Regions from separate parts of the Streptomyces sp. NBC_00872 genome, predicted to be linked through region 2. Evidence: riboswitches for the same ligand, from Rfam matches in the RefSeq annotation. Region 2 holds a riboswitch; each other region holds the start of a gene.

Region 1 (7,380 bases), 2.7 Mb from region 2:
TGCGTGTGGAGTTCGAGCACGCGATCGAGGGGGCGGCCGAGCCGCCCGAGGCCGATCTGGTCGTCGCCTGCGACGGTGTGGGCAGCGGGCTGCGCGAGCGCCACGCCGACCACTTCGGCACGGAGTCCTCGGCCGGCCGGAACATGTACATCTGGCTCGGCACCACCAAGGTCTTCGACTCCTTCACCTTCGCCTTCGTGGAGACCGAGCACGGCTGGATCTGGTGCTACGGCTACGGGTTCAGCGCGGAGCACAGCACCTGCATCGTGGAGTGCTCCCCGGCCACCTGGCAGGGACTCGGACTCCACCGGGCGAGCGAGGCCGAGGGCCTGGCCCTGCTGGAGCGGCTCTTCGCCGGACCCCTGGACGGTCACCAGTTGATCGGGCGGTCACACACCGACCGCGCCGCGCAGTGGCTCAACTTCCGTACCCTCACCAACCGGACCTGGTACCGGGGCAATCTCGTCCTCCTCGGCGACGCCGCGCACACCACGCACTACTCCATCGGCGCGGGCACCACCCTCGCACTGGAGGACGCCATCGCCCTGGCCGAAGCGCTGCGCGGCCACACGGACCTCCGCCCCGCCCTCGCCCGCTACGAGCGCGAACGCAAGTCCGCCCTCCTCCCCGTCCAGAGCGCGGCCCGCTACAGCGCCCAGTGGTACGAGAACCTCCCCCGCTACATCAATCTCGCCCCGGCTCATATGTTCGCCCTCCTGGGCCAGCGCCACTCCCCCCTGCTCCCCCACGTCCCGCCCCAGCTCTACTACCGCATCGACAGAGCCGCCGAACAGCTGGAGCCCCTGCGCAAACTCAAGCGCTGGCTGGGCCCAAGGGTCGCCCGCACCCTCCACACCCGCTCACAGGCACCCCGGGGGTAGCGCCGCGGACCGTGCCGCCTGCGCATCAGAACGGCGGATCACCGATGCTCACCGCCCACAGGGCCGGGGGCCGGGTGTTGTGGGTCAGTTGGTTTGGGGGGTGGGAGGCCGGAGGTCCAGGGTGTAGGTCAGGAGGGGAAGCCCCGGGTGCGGTTCCCAGTCGCGCTCGGGGGTTCTGGTGAAGCCCAGGCGCTCGTAGATCCGGTGAGCCTGTCGCATGGCCGACTGGGTCGACAGGACGATCCGTATACAGCCCTCCGTGTCCTGAGCGCGGGTCACACAGGCGTGGACGAGCGCCTCGCCCACGCCTCTGCCCCGGGCCGCCCGGTCGACCGCCAGCATCCGGAACTCGGTCTCGCCGTCCCGGGCGATGTCCGCCCACGGTCCTCCGGACGGGACGAAGGTGACCCCGCCCAGCACCGTCCCGTCCGGGTCCACGGCCGCCAGTACCACCGCCTCGGCCGCCCGGCGGGCCACATCGCGCAGTGTGGGCAGATACGAGTCGTCCTCACCGAAGTCCAGCAGACCGTCCCCGAGATACGCCCGCGCGGTGATCTCCCCGAGCCGCGTGTACTCCCCGGGCTCGGCCTCTCTGATCGTGAAGTCCATGAACCGATTGTGCGGTACGGGTACGACAACGGGCGGTTGTCTCGAAGCCGTCAGAAGTCGTCGTCGAAGCCGACCGTGCCCTCCACCGCGACCTGGTACGCCGACGGGCGGCGTTCGAAGAAGTTCGTCAGCTCCTGGACACCCTGGAGTTCCATGAAGGAGAACGGGTTCTCCGAGCCGTAGACCGGGGCGAAGCCCAGGCGTTGGAGGCGCTGGTCGGCGACGCACTCCAGGTATGCGCGCATCGACTCGGTGTTCATGCCCGGCAGGCCCTCGCCGCACAGGTCGCGGCCGAATTGCAGTTCCGCCTCGACGGCCTCCTTCAGCATGTCCGTGACCTGCTGCCGGAGGTCGTCGTCGAACAGCTCCGGCTCCTCCTTCCGTACCGTGTCCACGACCTCGAAGGCGAAGTTCATATGCATCGTCTCGTCGCGGAACACCCAGTTGGTGCCGGTGGCCAGGCCGTGCAGCAGGCCCCGGGAGCGGAACCAGTAGACGTAGGCGAACGCGCCGTAGAAGAACAGCCCCTCGATACAGGCCGCGAAACAGATCAGATTGAGCAGGAAGCGCCGGCGGTCCGACCGGGACTCCAGCCGGTCGATCGTCTCGACCGAGTCCATCCAGCGGAAGCAGAACTGTGCCTTCTCACGGATCGACGGGATGTTCTCCACCGCCGCGAAGGCCGCCGTGCGGTCCTCGGGATCGGGGAGATAGGTGTCGAGCAGCGTCAGATAGAACTGGACGTGCACGGCCTCCTCGAAGAGCTGGCGCGAGAGATACAGCCGCGCCTCGGGGGAGTTGATGTGCCGGTAGAGCGTCAGCACCAGATTGTTCGCCACGATCGAGTCGCCCGTCGCGAAGAACGCGACCAGCCGGCCGATCATGTGCTGCTCGGCGGGGGTGAGCTTGGCGAGGTCGGCCACGTCGGAGTGGAGGTCGACCTCCTCCACCGTCCAGGTGTTCTTGATCGCGTCGCGGTAGCGCTCGTAGAAGTCCGGATACCGCATGGGCCGCAGGGTCAGTTCGAAGCCCGGGTCCAGCAGGTTCCTGGTCTTCGGCGTCGTCTTCTCGGCTGCCTCAGCTGTCTCGGCTGTTTCGGCTGTCTGAGCGGTTGTCTCGGTGGTCATTACTGGCACGCCTCACAGGACTCGGGGTTCTCCAGGGAGCAGGCGACGGCCTCCTCGGCCGTGGCCACCGTCAGCGGCGTCACGGGCGTCACGGGCGTCACCGGCGTTACCGCCGTGGCCGTCGCCTGAGCGGGTACGGCCGCCCGAGCCGCTCTCGCGATCCTCGTCGCCGGGCGCGAGCGCAGGTAGTACGTTGTCTTGAGGCCCTTCTTCCAGGCGTACGCGTACATCGAGCTGAGCTTCCCGATGGTCGGCGTCTCCAGGAACAGGTTCAGCGACTGGCTCTGGTCCAGGTACGGCGTACGGGCCGCCGCCATGTCGATCAGTCCGCGCTGCGGGATCTCCCACGCCGTGCGGTACAGATCGCGGATCTCCGCCGGGACCCAGGTGAAGTCCGCCACCGAGCCGTTGGACTCGCGCAGCGCCTCGCGCGAGCGCGCGTCCCAGACGCCCAGTCGCTTCAGGTCCGCCACCAGATACGAGTTGACCTGGAGGAACTCACCGGAGAGCGTCTCGCGCTTGAAGAGATTGGAGACCTGCGGCTCGATGCACTCGTACACACCGGCGATCGAGGCGATGGTCGCCGTCGGGGCGATCGCCAGGAGCAGGGAGTTCCGCATGCCCGTCGCCGCGACGCGGGCGCGCAGTGCCGCCCAGCGCTCGGGCCAGGCCCGCTCCACGTCGTAGTGGTCGGGGTGCAGTACGCCACGGGCCGTGCGCGTACGGGACCAGGCGGGCAGCGGCCCGTGGCGCTCGGCGAGGTCGCAGGACGCCTCGTACGCGGCGAGCATGATCCGCTCGGCGATCCTGGTGGAGAGCGCGGCGGCCTCGGCGGAGTCGAAGGGCAGCCGCTTCTTGAAGAAGACGTCCTGGAGACCCATCGCGCCCAGGCCCACCGGACGCCATTTCGCGTTCGAGCCGGCGGCCTGCTCGGTCGGGTAGTAGTTGATGTCCACCACCCGGTCGAGGAAGGTCACGGCCGTACGGACGGTCTCGTCGAGCCGCTCCCAGTCGATCTCGCCCGACTCCAGGACGAAGGCGCCGAGGTTGACCGAGCCGAGGTTGCAGACGGCCGTCTCGCCGTCGTCGGTCACCTCCAGGATCTCCGTGCAGAGATTGGAGGAGTGGACGACGCTGCCGGGCTCGGCGGTCTGGTTGGCCGTACGGTTCGAGGCGTCCTTGAAGGTCATCCAGCCGTTGCCGGTCTGGGCGAGGGTACGCATCATCCTGCCGTACAGCTCGCGTGCGGGCAGGGACTTGCGGGCCAGACCCGCCGCCTCGGCGGCCCGGTACGCCGCGTCGAACTCGTCGCCCCACAGATCGACCAGTTCCGGTACGTCGACGGGGGAGAAGAGCGACCACTGGCCGTCCGTCTCGACGCGGCGCATGAACTCGTCGGGGATCCAGTGCGCGAGATTCAGATTGTGGGTGCGCCGCGCGTCCTCACCGGTGTTGTCCCGCAGCTCCAGGAACTCCTCCAGATCGGCGTGCCAGGTCTCCAGATAGACACAGGCCGCGCCCTTGCGCCGGCCGCCCTGGTTGACGGCAGCGACCGAGGAGTCGAGGGTGCGCAGGAACGGGACGATGCCGTTGGAGTGCCCGTTGGTGCCCCGGATCAGCGAACCGCGCGAGCGGATACGGGAGTACGAGAGGCCGATGCCGCCCGCGTGCTTGGAGAGCCTGGCCACCTGGTGGTAGCGGTCGTAGATGGAGTCCAGCTCGTCGCGCGGGGAGTCCAGCAGATAGCAGGAGGACATCTGGGGGTGGCGGGTGCCGGAGTTGAAGAGCGTCGGCGAGGACGGCAGATAGTCCAGCCGGCTCATCAGCCGGTACAGCGCGGCGACCTCCTCCAGCGCGCGCACGCTCTCGTCCTCCGCGAGGCCGGACGCCACGCGCAGCAGGAAGTGCTGCGGGGTCTCGATCACCTGACGGGTCAGCGGATGGCGGAGCAGATAGCGGCTGTGGAGCGTGCGGAGCCCGAAGTAGCCGAAGCGGTCGTCGGCGGCGGGGTCGATCAGCTGGTCGAGGCGGTCGGCGTGGCTCGTGACGAAGGCGGCCGTACGGTCGGCGATCAGGCCCTCGCGGTGACCGGTCGCGACCGACGCGGAGAACGACACGGCGCCCTGGCCGGCGGCCTCGTCGGCGATGGCGCGGGTGAGCAGCCGGGCGGCGAGCCGGGAGTACGCGGGGTCCTCGGAGATCAGCCCGGCCGCCGCCTCGGTGGCGAGCCCGCGCAGCTCGGCCTCGTCCGACGCGGCGTTACGGCCCCGGAGCGCGGCGGCGGCGACCCGGACCGGATCGGTGTCGGGCAGATCGGCGGTCAGCTCCGTCAGGGTCCGCAGCAGAACGGCCCCGGGGCCGTCGGCGGGCCCGGCAGCTCCGGTGGTCCCGGCAGCTCCGGTGGTCCCGGTGATTCCGGGGCGGGCTGAAACCGGGGCTGAAACCGGGGCTGAAGCCGGATCGGCTGGCGCGATGGTCACGTGGTGCTCTCCCTCGCTCGGCTCCGGGCCGGCGCGGGGGATACGGGGGCGCGCACAGCCGTACGGGCCCTCCCCGGGCAGCACGGTGTACGGCGTCCACCGGCCCAACCGCGAGGCCCGGACGTCTCGGCGCCCGGATCGGTCGAACCGGACGCACCGTCGGCAGGTATTCGGACTCGCGGACATGACAAAACACGCCACAGCACACCGTTGCGGGACAGTTCCGGATTCCCACCGGATTCCCCTGCGTCGACAGCGAGGTCGAGCATACATCTGGTGGGTGGTCGCTGCGTCACCCCCCAGATGTAGTGTCGTGCGTCGGTTCGGTGCTTGTTGTCGGCCTCGTCCGTTCCGGGCGCGCGCCGCATACGGAAGGGCCGCCGCGGCTTCCTTCCGGGAGTCGCGACGGCCCTTCCATGGCCGTACGGGCGGGCGTACCGGCGGTCAGCGCACCGGGTGGCTCCGGGGTCAGCGCACCGGGTCGCCCGAGGTCGCCGCCGGGAGTTCCACCTGGACGCCCGGGTCGCCCGCGTCCGCCGTGTAGTCGGACGGGGCGGTCTCGTCGACGCCCTCGGGGGCCTTGAGCGCCCGCATGACGAAGGTGAGCACCACCGTCACCACCACATTCAGCACGAACGCGGTGAGACCGATGTAGCCGATCTCCCCGAGCCCCGGGATCTCCGCGGAGGAGCCGCCGAAGTGCTTCTGGGTGGGGCTCGCGACGCCGTACGCCGCCGCCGTGCCGTACACCATGCCGACGCCCCAGCCGACGAGCAGCGCCCAGCGGTGGAACCAGCGGGTGAACAGCCCGCCGACCAGGGCCGGGAGCGTCTGGAGGATCCAGATCCCGCCCAGGAGCTGGAAGTTGATCGCCACCGTCTTGTCCATGGTGAGGACGAAGGCCAGCGCCCCCACCTTCACCAGCAGTGAGACGATCTTCGAGACCTTCGTCTCCTGCGCCGGTGTCGCGTCCGGCTTGATGAAGTCCCGGTAGATGTTGCGGGTGAAGAGATTGGCCGCCGCGATCGACATGATCGCGGCCGGCACCAGCGCGCCGATACCGATGGCCGCGAAGGCCACCCCCGCGAACCAGTCGGGGAACATGGTCTCGAAGAGCTGCGGGATCGCGAGCTGTCCGTTCTCGACCTCGATCCCGGCCGCGATCGCCATGAAACCGAGCAGCGCCAGCAGACCCAGCATCAGTGAATACAGCGGCAGGATCGTGGTGTTGCGGCGGATCACATCGCGGCTCCGGCTGGACAGTGTCGCCGTGATGGAGTGCGGATACATGAAGAGCGCGAGCGCGGAACCGAGCGCCAGCGTGGCATAGCCCCACTGCCCGGCCTCGCCCGGCACGAGCGCGCCGCGTGGCTGGCCGGTCACGGGGTTGGGCTCCGCGAAGGCCTCGCCCGCCTTGGCGAAGATGTCGTCGAACCCGCCCAGTTTGATCGGGATGTAGATGATCGCCACGGCGATCACCAGATAGATCAGGGTGTCCTTGACGAAGGCGATCAGCGCGGGCGCGCGCAGCCCGGACGAGTAGGTGTACGCGGCGAGCACACCGAAGGCGAGCAGCAGCGGGAGGTCCTTGATGAACCAGTTGGTGTCCTCGCCTCCGCCGACGCCCATCACATCCAGCACCGCCTGGATACCGACGAGCTGGAGCGCGATGTACGGCATGGTGGCGAGGATGCCGGTGACGGCGACCGCCAGCGAGAGCCCCTTCGAGCCGAAGCGTCCCCGTACGAAGTCCGAGGTGGTCACATACCCGTGCTTGTGCGACACCGACCACAGCCGGGGCAGGAAGGTGAAGATCAGCGGGTAGATGAGGATGGTGTACGGCACGGCGAAGAAGCCGGACGCGCCCGCCGCGTAGATCGCCGCCGGAACGGCCACGAAGGTGTACGCCGTGTAGAGGTCGCCGCCGAGCAGGAACCAGGTGACCCAGGTGCCGAACGACCGGCCGCCCAGGCCCCATTCGTCGAGACTGTGCTCGTTCTCGGCCTTGCGCCAGCGGGTGGCGAGGAAGCCCATGACCGTGACGGCCAGGAAGAAGAAGATGAAGACGGTGAGCGCGACACCGTTCACGCCGTCGGTCATCGCGACGCACCTCCCTCGCGGGAGCTACGGGAGCTACGGGAGCCACGGGAGCCACCGGCGCCGCCGGAACCACCGGCGCCACGTGCACTGCCGGTGCCTCGGGCGCGCTGGTCACGCTGCCAGAGCAGATAGGCGATCATGGTCAGCACCGTCGAGAGCAGTACCCAGGCCATCTGGTACCAG
Region 2 (7,380 bases):
GATCGTCATCGGTCTGGGCGTTCTCACCCTCGGCTTCTCCGACGCCGGTGAGACCGCCGGGGCCGCCAATCTCTGGGCACACGACGGGATCTTCCCGAACGGCATCGGCTCCAGCCTGATGACCCTTCAGGGGGTGATGTTCGCCTATCTCGCCGTCGAGCTGGTCGGGGTGACCGCGGGCGAGTCCGAGAACCCCGAGAAGACCCTGCCCAAGGCCATCAACACGCTGCCCTGGCGCATCATCGTCTTCTACGTCGGCGCGCTCTCCGTCATCCTCGCCGTCGTCAAGTGGACCGAGTTCTCCGCGGGCAACAGCCCCTTCGTGCACGCCTTCGAGAAGATGGGCATCCCGCTCGCGGCCGGCATCGTCAACTTCGTCGTACTGACCGCCGCGCTCTCCTCCTGCAACTCCGGGATGTACTCCACCGGCCGGATGCTGCGCGACCTCGCCGCCAACAGCGAGGCGCCCACGGTCTTCGGCAGGCTCAACTCCCGCAGGACCCCGGCCCTCGGCATCACCGTCTCCGCCGTTCTGATGGGTATCGGCGTGGTCCTCAACTACGTCGTCCCGGAGAAGGCCTTCGGCTATGTGACCTCCGTGGCCACCGCGGCCGGCATCTGGACCTGGATGATGATTCTGGCCAGCCATATCCGCTACCGCCGCGGGGTGGAGGCGGGCCGGCTGCCGGCCTCGTCCTTCCCAGCCCCCGGCGGCGCGCTCTTCAGCTGGGTCGCGGTGGCCTTCCTGGCGCTGGTCACCTGTCTGATCGCGTACGACGAGGACGCGCGGGTCTGTCTCTATGTGGCGGCGGTCTGGGCGGTGGGCCTGGCGGGCGGCTGGCAGTTCCTCAAGCGCCGCGACCCCGCGATCACGGAGCGCGCCGAGCGGGAGTACGCCCCCGCGGCGGACTGACCGCCACCGCCCCGTCCCACCCCTGCCCCCCCGTCACATCCCGCCCCGCACCGCCTCGCCCCGTACCGCCCCGTCCCGTCATGAAGGCGCCCGGATCCCTGATCCGGGTGCCTTCACGACCGTCTTCACGTCCGGGGAGCACCGGCCCGCCCCCGGTCCGGCGCCGTCCGTTTATATTCTCCCCATGCTCACCATCACCCAGGCCCTGCACGACCAGATCGTCGCGCACGCGCGAGCCGACCACCCCGACGAGGCCTGCGGTGTGGTCGCTGGCCCCGAGGGCAGCGGACGGGCCGAGCGGTTCATCCCCATGCTCAACGCCGCGCGCTCGCCCACCTTCTACGAGTTCGACTCGGCCGATCTGCTCAAGCTCTACCGGGAGATGGACGACCGCGACGAGGAACCGGTGATCATCTACCACTCGCACACCGCGACCGAGGCCTATCCGTCCCGTACGGACATCACCTACGCCAATGAGCCCGGCGCCCACTATGTGCTGGTCTCCACCGCGGACACGGATGACGCCGGACCGTTCCAGTTCCGCTCGTACCGGATCGTCGACGGCGAGGTCACCGAGGAGCCCGTCGAGATCGTCTGAGAGACTCACGGCTGAACCAGGGCGGCAGGACCCAGGAAGCCGGTGCGAAACCGGCGCGGTCCCGCCACTGTGACCAAGCTCCGCTTGGCAGCCAGGAACTGACCTGCCGCCCTTCTCCCACCAGCCAGGGGACGCGGAAATCCCCCGGAGGAGGCCCAGTCGTGTCTGCCCTGTCCCGGCGCCGCCGTGCGCTCACAACACCCGCCCTCATATCCGCCGTGACCGCCGTACTGCTCCCGCTCACCGCCTGCGGCACCACCGCGGAGACCACGGACCCGGCGGACGGCAAGCCCGCCGCGAAGGCCGCGCCCGGCTTCCCGTACACCGTCACCAACTGCGGTGTGACGACCACCTACCAGGCGCCGCCGAAGCGTGTGGTCACCATGAACCAGCACGTCACCGAGATCATGCTCGCGCTCGGCCTGGAGAACTCCCTCGTCGGCACCGCCTACCTGGACGACCGGATCCTCCCCGCCTACGAGAAGGCGTACAAGAGCGTCCCCGTCCTCTCCGCGGAGTACCCCTCCAAGGAGAAGCTGCTCGCGGCCAACCCCGACTTCGTCTACGGCGGATACGCCAGTGCCTTCGACGCCAAGGACGGCCGGAGCCGCGACGACCTCAAGGCCTCCGGTATCGGGACCCGGCTCAATCTGGAGAGCTGCGCCGACGGCGGCAGGTCCGCGTCCCCGTCCGCCTCCACGTCCATGGACGAGGTCTACCGGGAGATCGAGGAGACCGGCCGCACCTTCGGCGTCCAGGACCGCGCCGAGAAGTGGATCGCGGACGCCCGCACCACCGTCGCGTCCACCGCCGACGGGCTGAAGGGCGTCGAACCGCTCTCCGTCTTCGTCTACGACAGCGGCGACAAGACCGCGTTCACCGCGGGCGGCAGGGGCATCGGCAACGAGCTGATCGAGCTGGCCGGCGGGCGCAATGTCTTCGCCGACCTCGACAAGCCCTTCGGCGACGCCACCTGGGAAGAGGTCGTCGCGCGCGAGCCCGATGTCATCGTGATCTACGACTACGGCTCCACCACCGTCGCGCGGAAGAAGAAGCGACTGCTGGAAGACCCGGTGCTCAAGGACGTACCGGCCGTCAGGAACCAGCGCTTCGCGGTCATGCCCCTCTCGGACGTGGTCCTCGGCGTACGGGCCCCCGCCGCCGTCGGACGGCTCGCCGCCCAGCTCCACCCCGAGTCCGTGAAGTAAGCCGCCGTGACCCGCGCCACCGCGCCCGCCCGCGCCCACGGGCGGCTCCGCCACACCCTGGTGCTCGGCGCTCTCGCCGCCGCCCTCGCCGTCGCCGTCGTCGCGGGCCTCGCCCTCGGCTCCGTACGGATCCCGCCCGGTCAGGTGATCACGATCCTGACCGGCCGCGCGGAGCCGGGCCCCTTCCGCACCATCGTGCTCGACGTACGGCTGCCGAGGGTGCTGCTCGGTGTGATCGTCGGCGCCGGGCTCGCCGTCGTCGGCGCCGTCCTCCAGGCGCTCGTACGCAACCGGCTCGCCGACCCCTTTCTGCTCGGCATCTCCTCCGGCGCCTCCACCGGCGCCGTGCTGGTCCTCGTCCTCGGCATCGGCGGCGGGGTGACCACCACCGTCGCGATGCCGGCCGCCGCCTTCGCCGGGGCGCTCCTCGCGCTGGCGCTGGTGTACGGCCTGGCCCGGCGCGGCTCCACGATGACCGGCGGCGGGCTCGTGCTCGCGGGCGTCGCCGTCTCGTACATCCTCTCCGCGCTCACCACGCTCATCCTGGTCGTCTCCGCCAGGCCCGAGCACTTCCAGGAGGCGCTGTACTGGTCGCTGGGCGGCCTCGGCAGCGCCCGCTGGGCCACGCTCGTACCGCCCGCCATCGCGCTCACCGCCGGGACCGCACTGCTCATCGCGCTGGCCAGACCGCTCGATCTGCTGCTGGCGGGGGAGGAGGGCGCGACCGTGCTCGGTCTCGACACCTCACGCTTCCGCGCCGCGGTCTTCGTCCTCGCCTCCCTGGTCACCGCGGTGATGGTGGCCGCGAGCGGGGCGGTCGGCTTCATCGGGCTGCTGGCACCGCACGCCGCCCGGATGGCCGTCGGCGCCGGTCACCGCGCGCTGCTGCCCGTCGCGGCGCTGGGCGGGGCGTTCGTCCTCGTCGTCGCCGATCTCGCGGCCCGTACGGTCGCCGCGCCCCAGGACATCCCCGTCGGGGTGCTCACCGCGCTCACCGGCGGGCCGCTCTTCCTGTGGCTGATGCGCCGCCGCCCGGAAGGAGCACCCGTATGAGCGCCGCCACGAGCGCCTCGCGGCCGCCGTCAGGACCGGCGGCGCCGCCCGCCGTACCCGCCGCCGAGCTGCGCGTCGAAGGACTGTCGTACGAGACCGGCGGCCGGCTGCTCGTCGACCGCGCCGAGCTGACCGCCGCCCCCGGCGAGACCATCGGACTCGTCGGCCCCAACGGCAGCGGCAAGACCACCCTGCTCCGCTGTGTGTACGGCACGCTCCGCCCCACGGCCGGACACGCCCTCCTCGACGGCGGCGATCTGCACACCATGACCGCCAAGGCACGGGCACGCCGGGTCGCCACCGTGCCCCAGGACAGCCGGCTCGACTTCGAGCTGACCGTCCGTGAGGTCGTCGCCATGGGCCGCTCGCCGCACAAACGCTTCTGGGAGGCCGACACGGCCGCCGACACGGCCCTCACCGACGCCGCCCTCGAACGGGCCGGGATCGCCGCCCTCGCGGACCGGGACTTCCCCTCGCTGTCCGGCGGCGAACGGCAGCGCGCGCTCATCGCACGCGCCCTGGTCCAGCGCCCGGCCCTGCTCGTACTCGACGAACCGACCAACCATCTCGACATCCGGCACCAGCTCGATGTCCTCACGCTGATCAGAGGATCGGGCACGACCAATCTGCTCGCCCTGCACGATCTCAACCTCGCCGCGTACTACTGCGACCGTATCCATGTGCTCCAGGGCGGCCGGATCGTCGCCTCCGGAACGCCGCGCTCCGTACTGACCCCCGAGTTGCTCGCGACGGTCTACGGGGTGACGGCCGAGGTCACCACCCATCCCGTCACCGGCGCCCCCACGGTCGTCTATCTCCCGCCGTCCGCCTGACGAACACCATTCGTCCACCGTACGAGAACGCGTACCGGGACGCCGGGCGGGAATCGATACGATGAACCCATGGTTTTCACCGACGTGAGCGACAAGACGCCGAGCACCCCGCTGCTCGTGGCGCGGCTGCACGTCGACCTGTGCCGCCTCGCCAGCGCCATCTGTCCCGACAGCGCCGCCGGCTGAGCGACAGCCCCCGAGCGCTGCCCCGCCGTACTCGCACCACCCCCTCGCGCGGGGGCCCGAGCCGCGCGCCCGTCACGCCGTCTCCCGACAGGAGCCCATGTCATGGCCATCGAGGTCCGCATCCCGACCATCCTCCGTACCTACACCGACGGCGCGAAGGCCGTCGAGGGCACCGGCGACACGCTCTCCGAGTTGTTCGCCGACCTCGAGACCCGGCACGCCGGTATCCGGGAGCGGCTCATCGACCCGGCCGCGAACAACCAGCTCCGCCGGTTCGTGAACGTCTACCTCAACGACGAGGACGTCCGCTTCCTCGACGGCGTCTCCACCGAGCTCGCCGACGGCGACAGCGTGACGATCCTGCCCGCGGTGGCCGGCGGCGCGCTCGAAGCGATCCCGGCCTGATGCGCTACGACTCCCCGCTGGCGGCGGTCGGCAACACCCCTCTGGTACGGCTCCCGAGGCTGTCGCCCTCGGACGACGTGCGGATCTGGGCCAAGCTGGAGGACCGCAACCCGACCGGCTCCGTCAAGGACCGGCCCGCCCTCCATATGGTCGAGCAGGCCGAGAAGGACGGACGGCTCACCCCGGGCTGCACCATCCTGGAGCCCACCAGCGGCAACACCGGTATCTCACTCGCCATGGCGGCCAGGCTCAAGGGCTACCGCATCGTCTGCGTCATGCCGGAGAACACCTCCCGGGAGCGCCGCGACCTGCTGGCGATGTGGGGCGCCGAAATCATCTCGTCCCCGGCGGCGGGCGGCTCCAACACGGCGGTACGGGTCGCCAAGGAGCTGGCGGCCGAGAACCCCTCGTGGGTGATGCTCTACCAGTACGGGAACCCCGACAACGCGGGCGCGCACTACGCCACCACGGGTCCCGAGATCCTCGCCGACCTGCCGTCCGTCACCCACTTCGTGGCGGGGCTCGGTACGACGGGCACGCTGATGGGCGTCGGCCGCTTCCTGCGCGAACAGAAGCCCGACATCAAGATCGTCGCCGCCGAGCCGCGCTACGACGATCTCGTCTACGGGCTGCGCAACCTCGACGAGGGGTTCGTGCCCGAGCTGTACGACGCGTCCGTACTCACCACCCGTTTCTCCGTCGGCTCGGCCGACGCGGTCACCCGTACCCGTGAACTCCTCCAGCAGGAGGGCATCTTCGCGGGCGTCTCGACCGGCGCCGCGCTGCACGCGGCGATCGGCGTCGGGCGCAAGGCGGTCAAGGCCGGGGAGAGCGCCGACATCGTCTTCGTCGTCGCGGACGGCGGCTGGAAGTACCTCTCGACGGGCGTCTACACGGCGGCCACCACGGAAGAGGCGATCGAGACACTGCACGGCCAGCTCTGGGCGTAGAGCGAACACGGCCCCAGGGCGATCCGGGGCCGGCGATCCGGGGCCGGTGATCCCGGTCCGCGTCTACGGGGCGTGATCCGGGCCGTACCTGGTGCTGACTCCGGGCCGTACACGGACGTGACCCGGGGCCGGTTCCGGGCACGGCCGTCCGACGACGCCCCCCCGCACCCCCCGATTTCCGGACCCGCCCCCGGCCCCCCGCCCGATCCGGGCCGGGGGCCGGACGCGTGTACGGGGCCCGCCGGCCCCGTCGTCACCCCGTCGTCACCGTCCATCCGAACCGGTGACAGCGCAGGTGAGTTCTCCCACAACGGACCGCTGTGGAGGAGCGACCAGCCGTTTCGCGCTTTACGCTCGACAAACCGCACAACCCCCGTCGCCCCCCTTCCACGCCACGGAGGTTCACGCTCCATGAAGCTCACCGTCGTCGGCTGTTCGGGCTCGTTCCCCTCCGCGGGATCGGCCTGCTCCAGCTACCTCCTAGAGGCCGACGGCTTCCGGCTGCTCCTCGACATGGGTAATGGCGCCCTTGGCGAGTTGCAGCGCCATGTTGGTCTCTACGACCTCGACGCCATCTTCCTCAGCCATCTCCACGCGGACCACTGCATCGACATGTGCGGCTATTTCGTGGCCCGCTACTACCGGTTCGACGGCGGACGCTGCGACGCCATCCCGGTGTACGGGCCCGAGGGCACCGAGCAGCGCCTCACCACGGCCTACGCGGACACCCCGACGGACAAGTCCATGAGCGAGGTCTTCGACTTCCACACGCTCAAGCCGGGCTCCTTCGACATCGGCCCCTTCGCGGTCCGGACGGAGAAGGTCGCGCACCCCATAGAGACCTTCGCCATCCGTATCGAGCACGGCGGCCGGTCCCTCACCTACTCCGGTGACACCGGTGTCTGCGAGCCACTGGTCGAGTTGGCCGAGAACACGGATCTCTTCCTGTGCGAGGCGGCCTTCACCTACGGCAAGGAGGACATCCCCGGCCTCCATCTCAACGGCCGCGAGGCCGGCGCCCACGCCGCCCGCGCCCGTGCGCGCCGGCTCGTCCTCACGCATATCCCGCCCTGGACGGACGGCGAGCAGAATCTCTCCGATGCCCGCGAGGTGTACGGAGGCCGCGCGGAACTCGCCGTTCCCGGTGCCGTGTACGACATCTGACCGGCCGCCAGGCCCCGGCCACCTGTCCCGACGTGGCCGACTTGTCTGATATGGCCGACCTGTCCGACCG
Region 3 (7,380 bases), 1.1 Mb from region 2:
TCCCCGTGGTCGGCGACGGCCGCCGCGGTGTCCACCCAGAGCCACGTCGACTCCTCGCGGGTGAGGACATCGGCCGCGTCGTCCGGGTCGGCGCCCTCGTACTCCGCCAGCCAGAGCAGGGCGTAGGGGCGCAGCGAGGACTCGCCGGCCGCCGCCCGTACGCCCGCCTCGGCCGGGGCGCCGACGACGCGCAGCGCCTCGAAGGCCAGCCCGCGCAGGAGCGCGTCCTCGCCACGGGCGACGGTGAGCAGTTCGGTGACGGCGCTGCCGACGGTCCGGGCGGCGAGCCAGGCGCGGTACTCGGCGCGGGCCGGTCCCGGGGTGAGTCCGGCACAGCCGCGCAGCATGTGCTGGGCGGACTGTTCGATATTGCCCGCGGGGCTCTGGGCGGCGACGCAGATCTGCTCCAGCTTGACCCAGACCGCCCAGTTGCCGAGCGGGGTGAGGGTGGCCTGGCCCTCCCCCAGGGTCAGCGCGCCGACGGCGGCCAGTCCTTCGAGGGCCCAGTCGAGCAGCGGGGGCAGGAGGGTCTCGTCCGGCGGCTCGGGGGCCGTGCGCTCGGCGGGCGCGGGCTGTGGCCCGTAGGGGACCTCGCAGCGCTCCTCGTGGAGTTCGGCGACGCGCTGCCGCAGCAGATCGAGCAGGGCCGGTACGAGCACGGGTCCGGCCGAGAGCTGGAGCAGGGAGAGCACCTGGGGGACGGCTTCGACGACCTCGGCGACCGTGGAGGCCTCGACGTCCTCGGGGGCCGGGTGCACGAGCGACCAGGCGTCGAAGAGGGCCACCCAGCCACGCTGGACGGCGCTGTCGTCGCGGTCCCAGGCCTGGAGCCGCCAGCCGGGCCGTACGGTGCCGCCGTGCAGCTCGACGAGCCCGGCCAGCCTGGCCCGGTCCCAGCCCGCGCGCACCTGCTCCGGAGCCAACTCCAGGGCTTCGGCGGCCCGTGCCTGCGCGGACGCGCCGAAGGGACCCGTGCCGGGGCCCCGGTCGACGGCGGCCCAGCGGGCGATCCGTACGGCGTCGGCGAGGACCTCCCTGGCCTGGCGGGCCAGCTCCGCGGGGGGTGGAGTGCCCTCGGGCGGCCGGGGTGCCGGCCGGTTGCGTCCGTCGGTCACAGCCCGTCGGGCCGTGGTCAACGGCCGCGGGCGGACGAGTCGGAGTCTGGAGTTGCGCGCCAATTGCTCATCAGGCTTTCGGGACGTCACGGGAGCAGTCTTCCCGGTGACCGCCCGAAAGCCCAAACGGAACCTGTTCAGTCGGTACCGGAACGCGGACAGGGGCCCGCGCGGACGGGTCCGGGCGAGGGTGCGTACGGGGCGGAAGAGGCCAGTTGGACGGCTACATGAGAGGGGTGAGGAAGCGGCGCAGGGCCTCCTCGTAACCGGTCGGATCCGCGTTCCACATCGCGGCGTGCGGAGCGTGCGCGACGGCGTGCAGACCGATCAGTCCCGGGCGCAGGGCGGCGAGTTCGCGGGAGGGGTCCCAGGAGGCGAGGGTGTCGTCGGGGCCGTGGATGATCAGCGTCGGGACATCGAGGTTGCGCGGGTCGGCGGCCTGGAGCAGCCGGCCGCCGTGGAGTCCGGTCCTGCCCTGGGCCGCCCGGACGGCGAGCGGCAGCAGCGCGGTGGGGGTGCGCCGGGCGGTGGCGAGGGCCTTCAGGGTGGCCTCCCAGTCCAGTACGGGCGAGTCGAGCACCAGCCCGGAGATCCGCTCGCTGTGCGCGGAGTTCGCGGCGGCGTGCAGGGCCATCGTGGCGCCGGTGGACCAGCCGTACAGGATGACCCGCTCCGCGCCGTAGCGGACGGCGTAGCGGATCGCCGCGTCGAGGTCGCGCCACTCGGAGTCGCCGAGATGACCGAGGCCGTCCGGGGAGCTGGGGGCGCCGGGGTCGCCCCGGTAGGCGAGATCGAGCACGGCGACCTGGAGTCCCGCCAGCAGTTCCATGACGTTCAGGGGGTGCTCACGGGTGGTGCCCAGACCGTGCACGGTGATCACCCAGGTGTCCCGCGCTCCCGGCACGAACCAGGCGGGCAGGAAGCCGAGTTCGCCCGGGATCCGCTCCTCCCGGTGGTCGATGCCGAGCGCGGTGGTGGGGTCGCCGGTGTGGACCTGCGGGGTGAGGCGTACCCGCATACCCGGGACGAGGGTGCCGTGGTCGACCCGCTCCAGTCTCCGTACGACGGTGTCGGCGGGGTGCCGCACGCCCTCCAGGACGGGCCCGACGACCGCGTGGAGGTCCCGGTTCCCGATCCCGTACACACCGGGGCGCAGGGAGGCGAGACAGCGGGTCAGGGCGATCTGCCCCGCGGCCGTGGCGTGCACGGTGAGCCGGGGGTCGCCGGGCAGGGGCCGCCCCGGCGACGCCTTCAGAGCGGCGTCACCGGCGAGCCGGCCGGCCGCGACCGCGGCCGCGCCGACGCCGATCACGGTGGAGACGGCCGCTGCCGTCGCTGTTGCGGGGCGCACGGTCCCAGTGTCGTCACCCGCGCCCGCCCCGGCCACCGGGCGCGGTCCGTCGGGGTCGGGCCGGACCGTCACCGGTCACGGCCGGCGGCCCCGGCCGATGGTCAGCGCCCCTGGCCGTAGCCCTTCAGCTTCTCCCCGGCCTCCTGGAGCTGGGCCTCGGAGAGCAGCGAGGGCGAAAGGCCCGGCACCGCGCTGGCGGTGAGCCAGAGCCGGGACATCCACTCCAACTGGGCCGTGCGGTCGTAGGCCTGCGCGAGGGTGGCGCCGTAGGTCACCGTGCCATGGTTCTGGAGCAGACAGCCCGTGCGGTCGCGAAGGGCGGCGAGCATGCCCGCGGCCAGTTCGTCCGTCCCGTACAGCGCGTACGGGGCGACCCGGACGGGGCCGCCGAACGCCGCCGACATGTAGTGGATCACGGGCAGTTCCGGCACGAGCGTGGAGACGGCGGTGGCGTGCACCGCGTGGGTGTGGACGACGGCCGCCGCCGAGGTGTGCCGGTAAACCGAGAGATGGAGCGGCAGCTCACTCGTGGGGGTGAACGCGCCGAGGACCTGCCGGCCGTCCGGATCGACCCCGACGGCGTCCTCAGGACCGAGCTGTTCATAGGGAATTCCGCTCGGCGTCACCAGGATGATTCCACCGACCCGCACCGAGACATTGCCCGAGGTGCCGACGACGAGCCCCTCGGAAGCCGTTCTGCGGGCGGTGTCCACCAGGTCCTGCCAGGCCCGGACTATGGCGTCCTGTTTCTCCTGATCGGTCATACCGCGATCCTGCCAGGAGTGCCCGGCGGACCGTGCACCGTTCTCCCGATCATCCGAACAGAACCATGCGACGTCAGCCTGAGACACCACGAAGACCTGCGCAGTTCATCTTCCGTTCACCATGACTCCCTACGTTCACCGAGGCCCCCTACGTCGAACGATTGCCTGGGTAAATGGAACACATCACACTGCTGCTCGCGATCGTGATCGTGACGGCGCTCGTGTTCGATTTCACGAACGGTTTCCATGACACCGCCAACGCGATGGCGACGACCATCTCGACCGGCGCCCTGAAGCCCAAGACCGCGGTGGCCATGTCCGCCGTGCTGAATCTGGTCGGCGCGTTCCTCTCCGTGGAGGTCGCCAGAACGATCTCCGGCGGGCTCATCAACGAGAACGGCATCCGGACAGAAGTGATCTTCGCGGCGCTCGTCGGCGCCATCCTCTGGAATCTGCTCACCTGGCTCGTCGGTCTCCCGTCGAGCTCCTCCCACGCCCTCTTCGGCGGACTGATCGGCGCCACCCTGATGTCCGTCGGCACCTCCGGGGTCAACGGCGGTGTGGTCATCACCAAGGTGCTGATCCCCGCGCTCGCCGCGCCGGTCGTCGCCGGTCTCGCGGCGCTGCTCGCCACCAGACTGACGTACCGTATCGGCCGCCGCACGGACGACAAGGCCACCGCCAAGGGCTACCGCGCGGGCCAGATCGCCTCCGCCGGTCTGGTCTCCCTGGCGCACGGCACCAACGACGCGCAGAAGACCATGGGCGTCATCACGCTCGCGCTCGTCACCGGCGGTGTCCTCTCCCCCGGCTCCAACCCCCCGCTGTGGGTCATCGTCTCCGCGGGCACGGCGATCGCGCTCGGTACGTACCTCGGCGGCTGGCGCATCATCCGCACCATGGGCACCGGTCTCACCGATCTCGGGCCGCAGCAGGGCTTCGCGGCCCAGACCAGCGCCGCGACCGTCATCCTCGCCTCCTCGCACCTCGGCTTCTCGCTCTCCACCACCCAGTCCTGCTCCGGCGCCGTGATGGGCGCGGGCCTCGGCCGCAAGGGGGGTGTGGTCCGCTGGTCCACCGCCACCCGGATGTTCGTCGCCTGGGGACTGACCCTGCCCGCCGCGGGTCTGGTCGCGGCCTGCGCGGAGTTCCTGACCGGTCAGGGAAGTTGGGGCGTCTCGGTGGTCGCCGCACTGCTCCTCGCCTTCTCCGGCGCCATCTGGCTCGCCTCGCGCCGCCGCCCGGTCGACCACACCAATGTCACCGACGTCGACGAGGACGAGGCCGGGATCCTGGCCGACGGCATCACGGCCGTCACCACGTCGACCACGACAGCGGCCGGTGCCGGTGCCGGTGCCGGGCACGATCTGTCGACCACCATTCCGTCCCCTCCGGGCGGCTCCGGTGAGCCCGCCCGCACCGCCACGGTCTGAACCCCCCACGGTCCAAGGAAGAGCGAACGTATGAAAATCGACTGGGCAGCGCTCGGCGCGGTCTTCGGGGTCAGTCTCGTGGCGACCGTCGCCCTCGTGGGTCTGTTCACCCTGGGCGTCGTGGGTCTCGCCAAGCGGGAGCCGGGCTCCCTGGCTCTGGCGCGCACGGGCGCGTACGCCTGCTTCGCCCTGTGCGCCGGGGCCGTGGCGTACGGGATCTGGCTGATCGTCGCCTGACCCGGGTCCACCCGCCGATGTGGGGCTTCGCACACTGTCCCGTCGCAGGTCAGCGATGAGTTGACGGCTGTTCGCGGGGCGTGGTGGACTGCCGGGGCCATTTACGGCGGCAGAAGAGGAAGCCGGTGCGAATCCGGCGCGGTCCCGCCACTGTCACCGGGAGTCTTCTCCCGGGAGCCAGGAACTCTCGCCGCCGCACCACGTCGAGCCGGGGCGCGGACCCTGAGTGAGGACATTTCGCCATGCCTGGCTGCGGTTCTGCCGTCGTGCGCGGCGGCGGTTCGGCCGCCGAGCGGGTCTTCGCCTACGGCGCGGCCCTGGGGCTGCTGGGCGACCAGGTGTTCGCCGATCCGCGCCGGGGCCATCCGGTGGCCGCGTTCGGCCGGGCGGCGGGGGCCGTCGAGCGGATGCTCTGGCACGACCACCGCGGCTGGGGCACGCTGCACACCCTGGTGTGCGCCGGAGGCGCCGCAGGGCTCGCGATCGTCGCCGCGCGGGGTACGGAGACCGTACGGGCAACACGGGCCACGCGGGCCGTACGGAGCAGCCTTGCCGCCTCCGTCGCGCTGACCGCCCTGGCCACCTGGTCCGTCGTCGGCGGCACCTCGCTCGGCCGGGAGGCACGCGCCATCGGCGCGGCGCTCACCGCCGGGGACATCGAGCTGGCCAGGGAGCGGCTGCCGCGGCTGTGCGGGCGCGATCCGCAGGCACTGGACGGACAGCAACTCGCCCGCGCCGTCGTGGAGTCCGTCGCCGAGAACACCTCCGACGCCGTCGTGGGCGCGCTGGTGTGGGGGGCGATCGCGGGGGTGCCGGGGCTGGTGGGATTCCGGGCCGTGAACACGCTGGACGCGATGGTGGGCCACAGGTCCCCCCGGTACCGCCGGTTCGGCTGGGCGTCGGCCCGGCTCGACGACCTGGCCGGCTGGCCGGGGGCCCGGCTGACCGCCGCGCTGGCCGCCGCGGCGGGCGGCGATCCGCGCGCGGCCCTGCGGGCGGTACGGCAGGACGCGCGGAAGCATCCGAGCCCCAACGCGGGCCCGGTGGAGGCGTCGTTCGCGGGCGCGCTGGGCGTACGGCTCGGCGGGACGCTCGCGTACGGCGGACGGGTGGAGCACCGGCCCGTACTGAACGGCGAGGGGCGGCCCGTGGATACGGCCGACATCGAGCGGGCCGTGCGCCTGTCGCGCCGGGTGAGCGGATACGCCCTCGCGGTCTGTGTCGCAGGCCGGTTCGCGTACGGCGCGATACGCCGCCGTACCACGGACACGCGCCGCCGTACGGCGGCCACGGGAAAGGGACGTGGATGAGCCGGGGCGGGCGCGGCGGGGGCCTTCTGGTGGCCGGGACCACCTCGGACGCGGGCAAGAGCGTCGTCACGGCGGGGATCTGCCGGTGGCTGGTGCGCCGTGGGGTGAAGGTCGCGCCCTTCAAGGGGCAGAACATGTCGCTGAATTCGTTCGTGACGCGCGAGGGCGCGGAGATCGGACGGGCGCAGGCGATGCAGGCCCAGGCGGCCCGGGTGGAGCCGACCGCGCTGATGAATCCCGTCCTGCTGAAGCCCGGCGGTGACCGCAGCAGCCAAGTGGTGCTGATGGGACGGCCGGTGGGTGAGCTGAGTGCCAGGGGGTTCTTCGGCAGCGCCGAGGGGACCGCGCCGGAGAACTCCGCCACGGGGAACGCCCTTGCCGGGAACTCGTCCGCGGGCGGGGCGACTTCGGGGCAGGCGCTGCGCGGTGGACGGCGCGAGGCGCTGCTCGGGCCCGTCCTGGAGTGCCTGGAGGAGCTGCGCTCCACCTATGACGCCGTGATCTGCGAGGGCGCGGGCAGTCCGGCCGAGATCAATCTGCGCCGTACCGACATCGTGAACATGGGGATCGCGCGGGCCGCGCGGCTGCCGGTGGTGGTGGTCGGGGACATCGACCGGGGCGGGGTCTTCGCCTCGTTCTTCGGTACGACCGCGCTGCTGGGCCCGGAGGACCAGGAACTGGTCGCGGGGTATCTCGTCAACAAGTTCCGGGGCGATGTGTCCCTGCTGGAGCCCGGTCTTGAAATGCTGCGCGGGCTGACCGGCCGGGCGACGCTCGGGGTGCTGCCCTGGCGGCACGGTCTGGGCATCGACGAGGAGGACGGACTGCGTATCTCGCTGCGCGGCGCCGTGCGCGAGTCCCTGGTGGCTCCCCCGTACGGCGAGGAGGTGCTGCGGGTCGCGGTCTGCGCCGTACCCCTGATGTCCAACTTCACCGATGTGGACGCGCTCGCGGCCGAACCGGGTGTCGTCGTGCGGTTCGTGGACCGCCCCGAGGAACTGGCCGACGCCGATCTCGTGGTGGTGCCCGGCACCCGGGGCACGGTGAGGGCGCTGGCGTGGCTGCGGGAGCGCGGGCTCGCCGACGCGCTCGCGCGGCGGGCCGCCGAGGGGCGTCCGGTGCTGGGCATCTGCGGCGGCTATCAGATCCTCGGCGAGCACATCGACGACG

The links. A riboswitch is a leader RNA that binds a small molecule or an ion and turns the genes downstream of it on or off. The one in region 2 is predicted to bind cobalamin.
Region 1: it holds a riboswitch for cobalamin, as region 2 does, so the genes downstream of both, OG214_RS13195 (ribonucleoside-diphosphate reductase subunit alpha) here and OG214_RS25160 (ABC transporter substrate-binding protein) in region 2, are expected to answer to the same signal.
Region 3: it holds a riboswitch for cobalamin, as region 2 does, so the genes downstream of both, OG214_RS29775 (cobalamin biosynthesis protein) here and OG214_RS25160 (ABC transporter substrate-binding protein) in region 2, are expected to answer to the same signal.

The regions. Positions count from the first base shown of each region.
Region 1 is NZ_CP108806.1:3,114,155-3,121,534, reverse strand. Features, by position in the region: gene OG214_RS13210 (FAD-dependent monooxygenase) at 1-881, shown strand, start outside; gene OG214_RS13205 (GNAT family N-acetyltransferase) at 966-1,490, opposite strand; gene OG214_RS13200 (ribonucleotide-diphosphate reductase subunit beta) at 1,541-2,617, opposite strand; gene OG214_RS13195 (ribonucleoside-diphosphate reductase subunit alpha) at 2,617-5,097, opposite strand; cobalamin riboswitch at 5,241-5,383, opposite strand; gene mctP (monocarboxylate uptake permease MctP) at 5,566-7,197, opposite strand; partial or broken gene OG214_RS13185 (DUF3311 domain-containing protein) at 7,278-7,380, opposite strand, start outside.
Region 2 is NZ_CP108806.1:5,854,417-5,861,796, forward strand. Features, by position in the region: gene OG214_RS25150 (amino acid permease) at 1-913, shown strand, start outside; gene OG214_RS25155 (M67 family metallopeptidase) at 1,098-1,511, shown strand; cobalamin riboswitch at 1,513-1,633, shown strand; gene OG214_RS25160 (ABC transporter substrate-binding protein) at 1,682-2,719, shown strand; gene OG214_RS25165 (iron ABC transporter permease) at 2,726-3,772, shown strand; gene OG214_RS25170 (ABC transporter ATP-binding protein) at 3,769-4,605, shown strand; gene OG214_RS25175 (putative leader peptide) at 4,675-4,791, shown strand; gene OG214_RS25180 (MoaD/ThiS family protein) at 4,894-5,196, shown strand; gene OG214_RS25185 (cysteine synthase) at 5,196-6,146, shown strand; gene OG214_RS25190 (MBL fold metallo-hydrolase) at 6,558-7,310, shown strand.
Region 3 is NZ_CP108806.1:6,968,612-6,975,991, reverse strand. Features, by position in the region: gene OG214_RS29800 (hypothetical protein) at 1-1,205, opposite strand, end outside; gene OG214_RS29795 (alpha/beta hydrolase family protein) at 1,339-2,466, opposite strand; gene OG214_RS29790 (class II aldolase/adducin family protein) at 2,568-3,230, opposite strand; gene OG214_RS29785 (inorganic phosphate transporter) at 3,404-4,663, shown strand; gene OG214_RS29780 (hypothetical protein) at 4,694-4,900, shown strand; cobalamin riboswitch at 4,976-5,107, shown strand; gene OG214_RS29775 (cobalamin biosynthesis protein) at 5,143-6,210, shown strand; gene OG214_RS29770 (cobyric acid synthase) at 6,207-7,380, shown strand, end outside.